2 regions of the Nocardia sp. NPDC057663 genome follow, and region 1 is predicted to be linked to the other one. Evidence: riboswitches for the same ligand, from Rfam matches in the RefSeq annotation. Region 1 holds a riboswitch; the other holds the start of a gene.
What was found. Region 1 has a riboswitch for thiamine pyrophosphate ahead of thiC (phosphomethylpyrimidine synthase ThiC). Riboswitches for the same ligand answer to the same signal wherever they lie in the genome.

Region 2: another riboswitch for thiamine pyrophosphate. It lies ahead of ACFVAV_RS18790 (TenA family protein); the one in region 1 lies ahead of thiC (phosphomethylpyrimidine synthase ThiC).

The regions. Positions count from the first base shown of each region.
Region 1 covers NZ_JBHVHX010000001.1:846,699-851,203, forward strand. Annotated here, with positions in the region: gene ACFVAV_RS03955 (MMPL family transporter) at 1-1,837, shown strand, start outside; TPP riboswitch at 1,911-2,041, shown strand; gene thiC (phosphomethylpyrimidine synthase ThiC) at 2,034-3,686, shown strand; gene ACFVAV_RS03965 (hypothetical protein) at 3,767-3,991, shown strand; gene ACFVAV_RS03970 (thioesterase family protein) at 4,022-4,505, shown strand, end outside.
Region 2 covers NZ_JBHVHX010000007.1:281,264-285,768, forward strand. Annotated here, with positions in the region: gene ACFVAV_RS18780 (ABC transporter permease) at 1-697, opposite strand, end outside; gene ACFVAV_RS18785 (ABC transporter substrate-binding protein) at 675-1,697, opposite strand; gene ACFVAV_RS18790 (TenA family protein) at 1,694-2,401, opposite strand; TPP riboswitch at 2,392-2,488, opposite strand; gene gndA (NADP-dependent phosphogluconate dehydrogenase) at 2,653-4,098, shown strand; gene ACFVAV_RS18800 (low affinity iron permease family protein) at 4,383-4,505, opposite strand, start outside.

The DNA.
Region 1 (4,505 bases):
CGAGGAAGTGCAGGTCGAGGGCGGGCCGGTGACGATCGAGGCGGGCGGTCTGGCCGCTTCGTTCTCCGATATCAACACCCAGATCAGCAAGGATCTGGTGATCGCCGAGGCCGTCGCCATCCCGATCACGGGTCTGCTGCTGGCTCTGGTGTTCGGCAGCGCCGTCGCCGCGGCACTACCCATCGCGATCGGCCTGTTCGCCATCGCGGCGGCGCTGGGCATCCTGCGGGTACTCACCGCGGTCACCGATGTGTCGATCTTCGCGCTGAACATGACCACCGCGCTCGGGCTGGCGCTGGCGATCGACTACAGCCTGTTCATCGTCAGCCGCTACCGCGAGGAACTGACCGCGGGCGCCTCCCCGACCGACGCCGTGATCCGGTCGATCCGCACCGCGGGCCGGACGGTCGTCTACTCGGCGCTGGTCGTCGCGCTGTCGCTGTCGGCGCTGCTGGTGTTCCCGCAGTACTTCTTCAAGTCGTTCGCCTACGCGGGCATCGCGGTCGTCGCCGCGGCCACCGCCGCCGCCGTGATCGTGCTGCCCGCACTGCTCATCCTGGTCGGCCCCCGCATCGATGCGCTCGACCTGCGAGCGCCGCTGCGCAAGCTGTTCCGGCGGGCGCCGCGCGCGGCGAAACAGCCGCAGCAGACATTCTGGTACCGCCTGGTCACCGCCGTGATGAAGCGGCCGCTGCCCATCGCGCTGGTCACGACCGCGTTCCTGCTGCTGCTCGGCTCGCCGTTCCTCGGCGTCCAGTTCGGCTACCCCGACGACCGCTCGCTGCCCACCGGGGTGGCCAGTCGCGAGGTCGGTGACGTGCTGCGCACCGAATTCGACGCCGACATGGCGTCGAGCGCGACCATCGTGCTGCCCGAGTTCCGTGGCACCCCCGCCGACCTGGACGGCTACGCCCGCGAGCTGTCCAAGGTGCCCGATGTGCCCGCCGTGCTCAGCAGCGCGGCCGTCTACCGCAACGGGCTGCGGGTGGCCGCCGGTGTTCCCGAGATGTCGGACGCGTCGGCGGGCGCGTACCTGACGGTCGCGACCACGCTCGACCCGTACTCCGACGCGGGCCGTGACCAGCTCGACGCGGTGCGCGCCGTCCCCGCTCCGTCCGATGCCCTGGTCACCGGCCCGGCCGCCCTCAACCAGGACTCGGTCACCGCGATCACCGGCAAGCTGCCGCTGGCCGGCGCGCTGATCGCGCTCACCACGCTGGTGCTGTTGTTCCTGTTCACCGGCAGTGTGGTGCTGCCGGTGAAGGCACTGGCCCTGAACATCCTGTCGCTGGCGGCGACCTTCGGCGCGATGGTCTGGATCTTCCAGGAGGGGAACCTGTCGGGGCTGCTCGGTTTCACCTCCACCGGCACCCTCAACCTGGCCATGCCCATCCTCATGTTCAGCCTGGCGTTCGGCGCTTCGATGGACTACGAGGTGTTCCTGCTCTCGCGGATCCGCGAGGAATGGCTGGCCGGGCCCAAGACGAACGAGGGCAACACCGAAGCCGTCGCCATGGGCGTCGCCCGCACCGGCCGCATCTTCACCGCCGCCGCGCTGCTGATGAGCATCGTGTTCCTCGGCGTGGCGACCTCCGGCGTGTCGATGATGAAGCTGTTCGGCCTCGGCTGCGCGCTGGCCGTGATCAGCGACGCCACCGTCATCCGCGGACTGCTCGCACCGGCGCTGATGCGGATGATGGGTCGGTGGAATTGGTGGGCGCCCAAGCCGCTGGTGTTGCTGCACAACAAGTTCGGTCTGCGCGAGGCCGACGAACCCGCGGTCGAGGCCGTGCCCGACCGGGCCGACAAGCCCGTCCTCGAACCGGCCTCGGTCTGAGCTGTTCGCGGCCCGTCCCGGACTTCCCGGGCGGGTCGCGAACCACGCCGGGTATCGTCGGCCTCGAAAAATTTCACACGCCAACGGGGGCTCGCACCAGCGGGCTGAGAGGACGGCTAGCCCATTCGAATAGGGCGCTCAGGGCCGTCGACCGTTTGAACCTGACCGGGTAATGCCGGCGTAGGGAGGAAACACCATGGGCACAGCCACGTCTTCGAACGGGAGCACCGCTCCGGTCGACACCGTCACCACCGGTCCGATCCAGGGCAGCGTCAAGCACTACCAAGAGGTCGACGGCCTGCGCATTCCGGTGCGCCGGATCAACCTCACCAACGGCGACCACTTCGACGTCTTCGACACCTCCGGCCCGTACACCGACGACAACGCGGTGATCGACCTCGAGGCCGGTCTGCCGAAGCTGCGCGACGAGTGGGACAAGCCCGCCGTCGACGGTCCGCCCACCCAGCTCGCCTGGGCGCGCCAGGGCATCATCACCTCGGAGATGCGCTTCATCGCCGCGCGCGAGGGTGTCTCGCCGGAGCTGGTGCGTGACGAGGTCGCCGCCGGCCGCGCGGTGATCCCGGCCAACCACAAGCACCCGGAGCTGGAGCCGACCATCATCGGCAAGAAGTTCCTGGTGAAGATCAACGCGAACATCGGCAACTCCGCGGTGTCGTCGTCGATCGCCGAAGAGGTCGAGAAGATGGTGTGGGCCTCGCGCTGGGGCGCCGACACCATCATGGATCTGTCGACCGGCAAGAACATCCACGAGACTCGCGAGTGGATCCTGCGCAACTCCCCGGTCCCGATCGGCACCGTGCCGATCTACCAGGCGCTGGAGAAGGTGAACGGTGATCCCACCAAGCTCACCTGGGAGATGTACCGCGACACCGTGATCGAGCAGTGCGAGCAGGGTGTGGACTACATGACCGTGCACGCGGGCGTGCTGCTGCGCTACATCCCGCTGACCGCCAAGCGCGTCACCGGCATCGTCTCGCGCGGTGGCTCGATCATGGCCGCGTGGTGTCTGGCCCATCACCAGGAATCGTTCCTGTACACGCACTTCCGTGAGCTCTGCGAGATCCTCGCGAAGTACGACGTCACCTTCTCCCTCGGCGACGGCCTGCGTCCCGGCTCGATCGCCGACGCCAACGACGAGGCCCAGTTCGCCGAACTGCGCACCCTCGGCGAGCTCACCAAGATCGCGAAATCCTATGGCGTGCAGGTGATGATCGAAGGCCCCGGCCACGTGCCGATGCACAAGATCGTCGAGAACGTGAAGCTCGAGGAAGAGCTGTGCGAGGAGGCGCCGTTCTACACCCTCGGCCCGCTGGCCACCGATATCGCGCCCGCCTATGACCACATCACCTCGGCCATCGGCGCCGCGATCATCGCCCAGGCCGGTACCGCGATGCTCTGCTACGTCACCCCCAAGGAGCACCTCGGCCTGCCCAACCGCGACGACGTCAAGGTCGGCGTGATCACCTACAAGATCGCCGCCCACGCCGCCGACCTCGCCAAGGGCCACCCGCACGCCCAGGACCGCGACAACGAATTGTCTAAGGCCCGTTTCGAATTCCGCTGGCACGACCAGTTCGCGCTCTCGCTCGACCCGGACACCGCCCGCGAATACCACGACGAGACCCTGCCCGCGGAACCCGCCAAGACCGCCCACTTCTGCTCCATGTGCGGCCCGAAGTTCTGCTCCATGCGTATCTCCGCCGACGTGCGCGAATACGCCGAAAAGCAGGGCCTCACCGACGTCGCCGCCATCGAAGCGGGCATGGCCGAGAAGTCGGCCGAGTTCGCCGACCAGGGCAACAAGGTCTACCTGCCCGTCGTCTCCTGACCGAACGGAGCCGAGCCCCCGACGTCCACCCCTGGATTTCGGGGGCTTTCCCTACTCCGGGCGATCAGTAGGGTGCTGGCATGTCTGCTCGCACGAAACGCATCGTCGCCGGGGCCGTCGCGGCCGCCGCCCTGTCTCTCTCCGCACCGCTCGGTACCGCTGCGGCGGCCTCGCCGCTGCCGGTCGCCGATTCCGGTTCGTCGTCCATCGGCTGCACGTCGACCGATATCAATCCCTGCCCCATCCGCCCGCTGCTCGACCTGCTCAGCGCGCTGACCAGTGGCTCCGCCGGAGGCGGCAACTAACCGCGAATCCCCTGCGGTAGCGTCGGCGATATGGCCGATGCGTTCTATCTCCCCGACCCGGCGGACCCGAACCGGTTCGAGTCGACCGAGCTCACCCGCGGCCCCTGGTCGCCGGACGCGCAGCACGCGGGGCCGCCCTCGGCGCTGCTCGGGCATGTGATCGAGCGGTGCGAGCCGCGGGACGGGTTCCAGGTCGGGCGGGTCGCGGTGGAGATCCTCGGGCCCGTGCCGCTGGCGCCGCTGACGGCGCGGGCCGAGGTGGTGCGGTCGGGGCGGAGCGTGGAATTGATCCAGGCGACGTTGTCGTCGGAGCGTGGGCCGGTGATGCAGGCCAACGCGTGGCGGCTCAAGCTCAGTGAGCCCGAACTCGATCTGCCGGTCGAATTCCTGCCGAGCGGTACGCGCCCGCTGCCGACGGCGACGGAACCCGAGGTGTTCCCCTCCGATCAGCAGATCGGTTTCCACACCGGTATCGAATACCGGTTCGCCTCCGGCTCTTTCGGGCGGCCGGGGC
Region 2 (4,505 bases), on a different contig from region 1:
TGTAGATGCCGAGACCGACGCTCGCGCCGACATACTCGGCGAACACCGCGCCGACGACCGCGTAGGTGATCGCGATCCGCAACGCCGTGAAGAACCGCGGCAGTGCGGACGGCAGCCGCACATAACGGAACTCCTGCACCCGGGAGGCGCCCATGCTCCGCAGCAGTGCGCCCGCGTCACGGTCGGCCGCGGCGAATCCCTCGATCAGGCCGATGGCCATGGGGAAGAAGGTGACCAGCGCGACCACCAAGATCTTCGGCAGGAGACCGAACCCGAACCAGATGATCATCAGCGGTGCGATCGCGACGATCGGTACGGTCTGCGACGCGACGAACAGCGGCACCAACGCACGCCGCAGCCAGGGCGAGAAGTCCACAACCACCGCCAGCACCCACGCCAGAGTCAGCGACACCGCGAACCCGACCAGCGTCACCTGCAAGGTGGCGGCCGCATGGGAGCTGATCTCGTCCCGGTGCGCCCACCCCTGCTGGACGACCCGCAGCGGTGACGGCAGCACCTGCGGACGGACACCACTGATCGTGACGTAGACCTGCCAGATCGCGCCGAGCGCCGCCACCGTGACGAACGACGGCACCGCCCACCGGATCCCGGCCCAGCGAGCCGTCCCGCCGTCGCCGCCGGCGGGGGTCAGCGGTGGCGCGGCTACGGACGGCTCACGGGTTGGCGAGGTACTCATTGGTGAAATAGGTCGACCAGTCGGGTTCGGTGGTCAGCGGCTTTCCATCGGGGCCGGTCAGCAGACCGCCCCGGTACAGGAAGCCGGAATTCGCCGACCACTGCTCCACCGTCTGGGTGCCCACCTTGCCCGCGGCGTTCTTCATGAACTGCTCGGCCAGCATGCGCTGGCTCTCGAAGACCAGCTTCTCGTCGTTGAACGCGCCCGGATTGGCGTCGATGAGATCCTGGGCCGCCGCGTCCGGGTTCTCCGCGGCGAACTGGTAGCCGCGTTGCAGCGCCTGCACGAATTTCGCGGCGCGGTCCGGGTTCTGGGCCAGCCAGCCCTCGTTGGCGTCGACCACGATCGCGTAGGCGTCCGGGAAACCGAAGTCCGTGTACCGGAAGTAGCGCATCGGGGTGCCGTGGTGTTCGGCCTCGATCCCTTCCCACGCCAGATACGAGACGGTGAAGTCGGCCTTGCCGGAGTAGACCGCTTCGTAGGCCGACGAACCCAGCACCACCGAGGTGAATTCGCCGGTGCCACCGTCATTGCGGATGACCTGCTGGAGTGCCTCCCGCTCGCCCGGGTCGCCGAAACCGGCGTAGGTCTTGCCGTCGAGGTCCTTCGGCCTCGCGAGGTCGGCGCGATCGGCGCGCACGCCGATGCCCGTCGCCCAGTGCTGCAACGGGGCGAGCACCGACTTCACCTGCGCACCCGACGCGCGGGCGAAGGTCGACGAATTGTGGGTACTGATCCCGAATTCCGCGTTTCCGGCATCGATCACCGTGTCGACGGAGGTGTTGTTGTACGGCAGGACCTGCACATCCAGACCGGCGTCGGCGAAGTAGCCGCGCTGCAACGCGACGTAGAGCCCGACGTGGTTGGTATTCGGCGTCCAGTCCAGCGCGAACCGGATGGTGTGCTCGGAGCCGCCGCCCGAACCGCAGGCGGTGAGCAGCGACAGGGTCGCGACGGTGGTTGCCATGACCGCGAGCGCGCGGCGAAGACGCCCGCTCATGCGGCAGGCCAGGGCTGCGGATGCAGGGCAGTGTCCCAGAACATCAACTCGTAGCGCACGGCGACGATGAACGCCTTCTCCATCGCCGTCCGTTCCTGCTCGCTCGCCGACTCGGCAGCGGCGTCGACCAGCGTTCGAGCCGTGGCCGCGGCCTGCTGGAACTCCGCGGCGCCGTAGGTGGTGACCCACTGGGCGTACGGGTGTGTGGGGTCGGCGGCGATCACCTTCGCGGCGCTCCCCGCGAGGTCGCGTCCGACCTCGGCATAGATCCAGAAACAGGGCAGCGCGGCCGCCGCGGCGACGGCGTAGGACTCGGTCGCGGCGGCGGCGATCAGGTAGGAGACATAGGCCAGGCAGGTCTGCGAATACTCTGGCTCGCCCTGCCTCGGGGGCAGCGCGCCACCGGTGAGCAGCTGGTCGTGCATGGCCGACTCGACAGCGGCGGCGTTCGCGGACGAGGTCGCCCAGAAGGCCGCGGTCTGCGGGTCCGGCGACTTGGCGGCGAGAATCGCCAGCGCCTTCGAGTACCCGGTGAGATACAGCGAGTCCTGTTCGATGTAGGTGCGGAACACCTCGAGCGGCAATGTGCCCTCGCCGAGGTGGCGCAGGAATTCCAGCTCGTCGATCGCGCTCCGCAGGACCTTGGTCCGGTCCCAGAGGTGATCGGTGAACAGGCCGGTATTTGTGGTGTGGGCGCGCAACACCGTGACATCCCTTCGTCAGCATTACCTGAACAGGTTCAGCGGGTCTGTTCTCAGCCTCGCGGTCGCGAGGCACCCCGTGTCAGAACTCGTCCGACACTAGCAGCGAGCGCCGACACGCGGGCTATGCCCGGTTCCGTGCGGAGCCCCAGACACGGTGGTAGGTGTTCGGCGGCGGACCGGCACCCGGTAACTTGCCTGCCAAGGACCTGTCTTCCGCGCCCCTCGAACCGCCGAACGAAGAGAGCTGATCAATGTCGACCTCGACCGCGCGTGCACACATCGGTGTCACGGGCCTGGCCGTGATGGGCAGCAATATTGCCCGCAACTTCGCCAAGCACGGCTACACCGTCGCACTGCACAACCGTTCCGTGGCAAAAACCGACGCGTTGCTCGCCGAGCACGGCGGTGACGGCGATTTCGTCCGTACCGAGACCGTCGAGGAGTTCGTCGCGGCGCTGGAGAAGCCGCGGCGAGTGCTGATCATGGTCAAGGCGGGCGAGGCGACCGACACCGTCATCGAGGAGCTGGCCGCCGCGATGGAGCCGGGCGACATCATCATCGACGGCGGCAACGCCCTCTATACCGACACCATCCGTCGCGAGGCCGCCCTGCGCGAGCGCGGCCTGAACTTCGTCGGGGCGGGCATCTCCGGTGGCGAGGAGGGCGCACTCAACGGTCCCGCGATCATGCCGGGCGGACCGAAGGAGTCCTACGAGTCGCTCGGCCCGCTGCTGGAGTCGATCGCGGCACAGGTCGACGGCACCCCGTGCTGCACCCACATCGGCCCCGACGGTTCCGGGCACTTCGTCAAGATGGTGCACAACGGCATCGAATACGCCGATATGCAGTTGATCGGCGAGGCCTACCACCTGTTCCGTGACGCGCTCGGTTTCGACGCCGGGCAGATCGCGGAGGTGTTCACCCAGTGGAACTCCGGGGACCTGGAGAGCTACCTGGTCGAGATCACCGCCGAGGTGCTCGCGCAGGTCGACGCGAAGACCGGCAAGCCGCTGGTCGACGTCATCGTCGACGCGGCCGAGCAGAAGGGCACCGGCCGCTGGACGGTCAAGTCCGCGCTCGATCTCGGCGTGCCGGTGACCGGCATCGCGGAGGCGGTCTTCGCCAGGGCGCTGTCCGGTTCCCGTGCCCAGCGCAAAGCCGCGGTGGGTCTGGCGTCGGGCATACTCGCCGACAAGCCCACCGATGTCGAGCAGTTCACCGAGGACATCCGGCAGGCGCTGTACGCGTCCAAGGTGGTTGCCTACGCACAGGGCTTCGACCAGATCGCCGCGGGCAGCGCCGAGTACGGCTGGAATCTGCGCCCGGGTGACCTGGCGACGATCTGGCGCGGTGGCTGCATCATCCGGGCCCGGTTCCTGAACCGGATCAAGGAAGCCTACGAGCAGGACCCCGCCCTGCCGAGTTTGATCCTCGCGCCGTACTTCCGACAGGCGATCGAGACGGCGATCGACAGCTGGCGCCGCGTGGTGTCCACCGCCACCCTGCTCGGGATCCCGGTCCCGGCGTTCGCGTCCTCGCTGTCCTATTACGACGCACTGCGCGCAGAGCGCCTGCCGGCCGCACTGACCCAGGGCCAGCGCGATTTCTTCGGCGCGCACACGTACGAGCGCATCGATGCCGACGGCAAGTACCACACGCTGTGGAGCGGTGACCGCAGCGAAGTGTCCGCGGACTGATCTCCGACCGAAACCCCTCCGGCTCGGCCGGAGGGGTTTTCTTGTGTCCGGGCAGTGCCCAGAGGTCGCTGTCAGCGCGCCGCTGAAGCAGGATGCGGCCCCTTGTCGTCACATACGACGGCAGACACCGCGACGACAAGACTGTTCGGCTCTGGGATGGTCTCGGTGGGGGCAGCGCCGGGCGATGCGGTCGCGAGCTCAGGTGATGGTGACGCCGCTGTCGACGACGATGGTCTGGCCCCGGCGAATGTGTTTGCCAGTTGGGTCGACTCGGCGCCGTCTGGTCAGTGGCGCTCTTCGAGTCCGACGGCTTCTCGCAGTCGGTCCGCGGCCGCGCGGAGTTCGGGATCGGTGGACGCGGAGGAGGTCAGGAGCGCGGCCAAGGCCTCGGCGATGACATTGAGTTT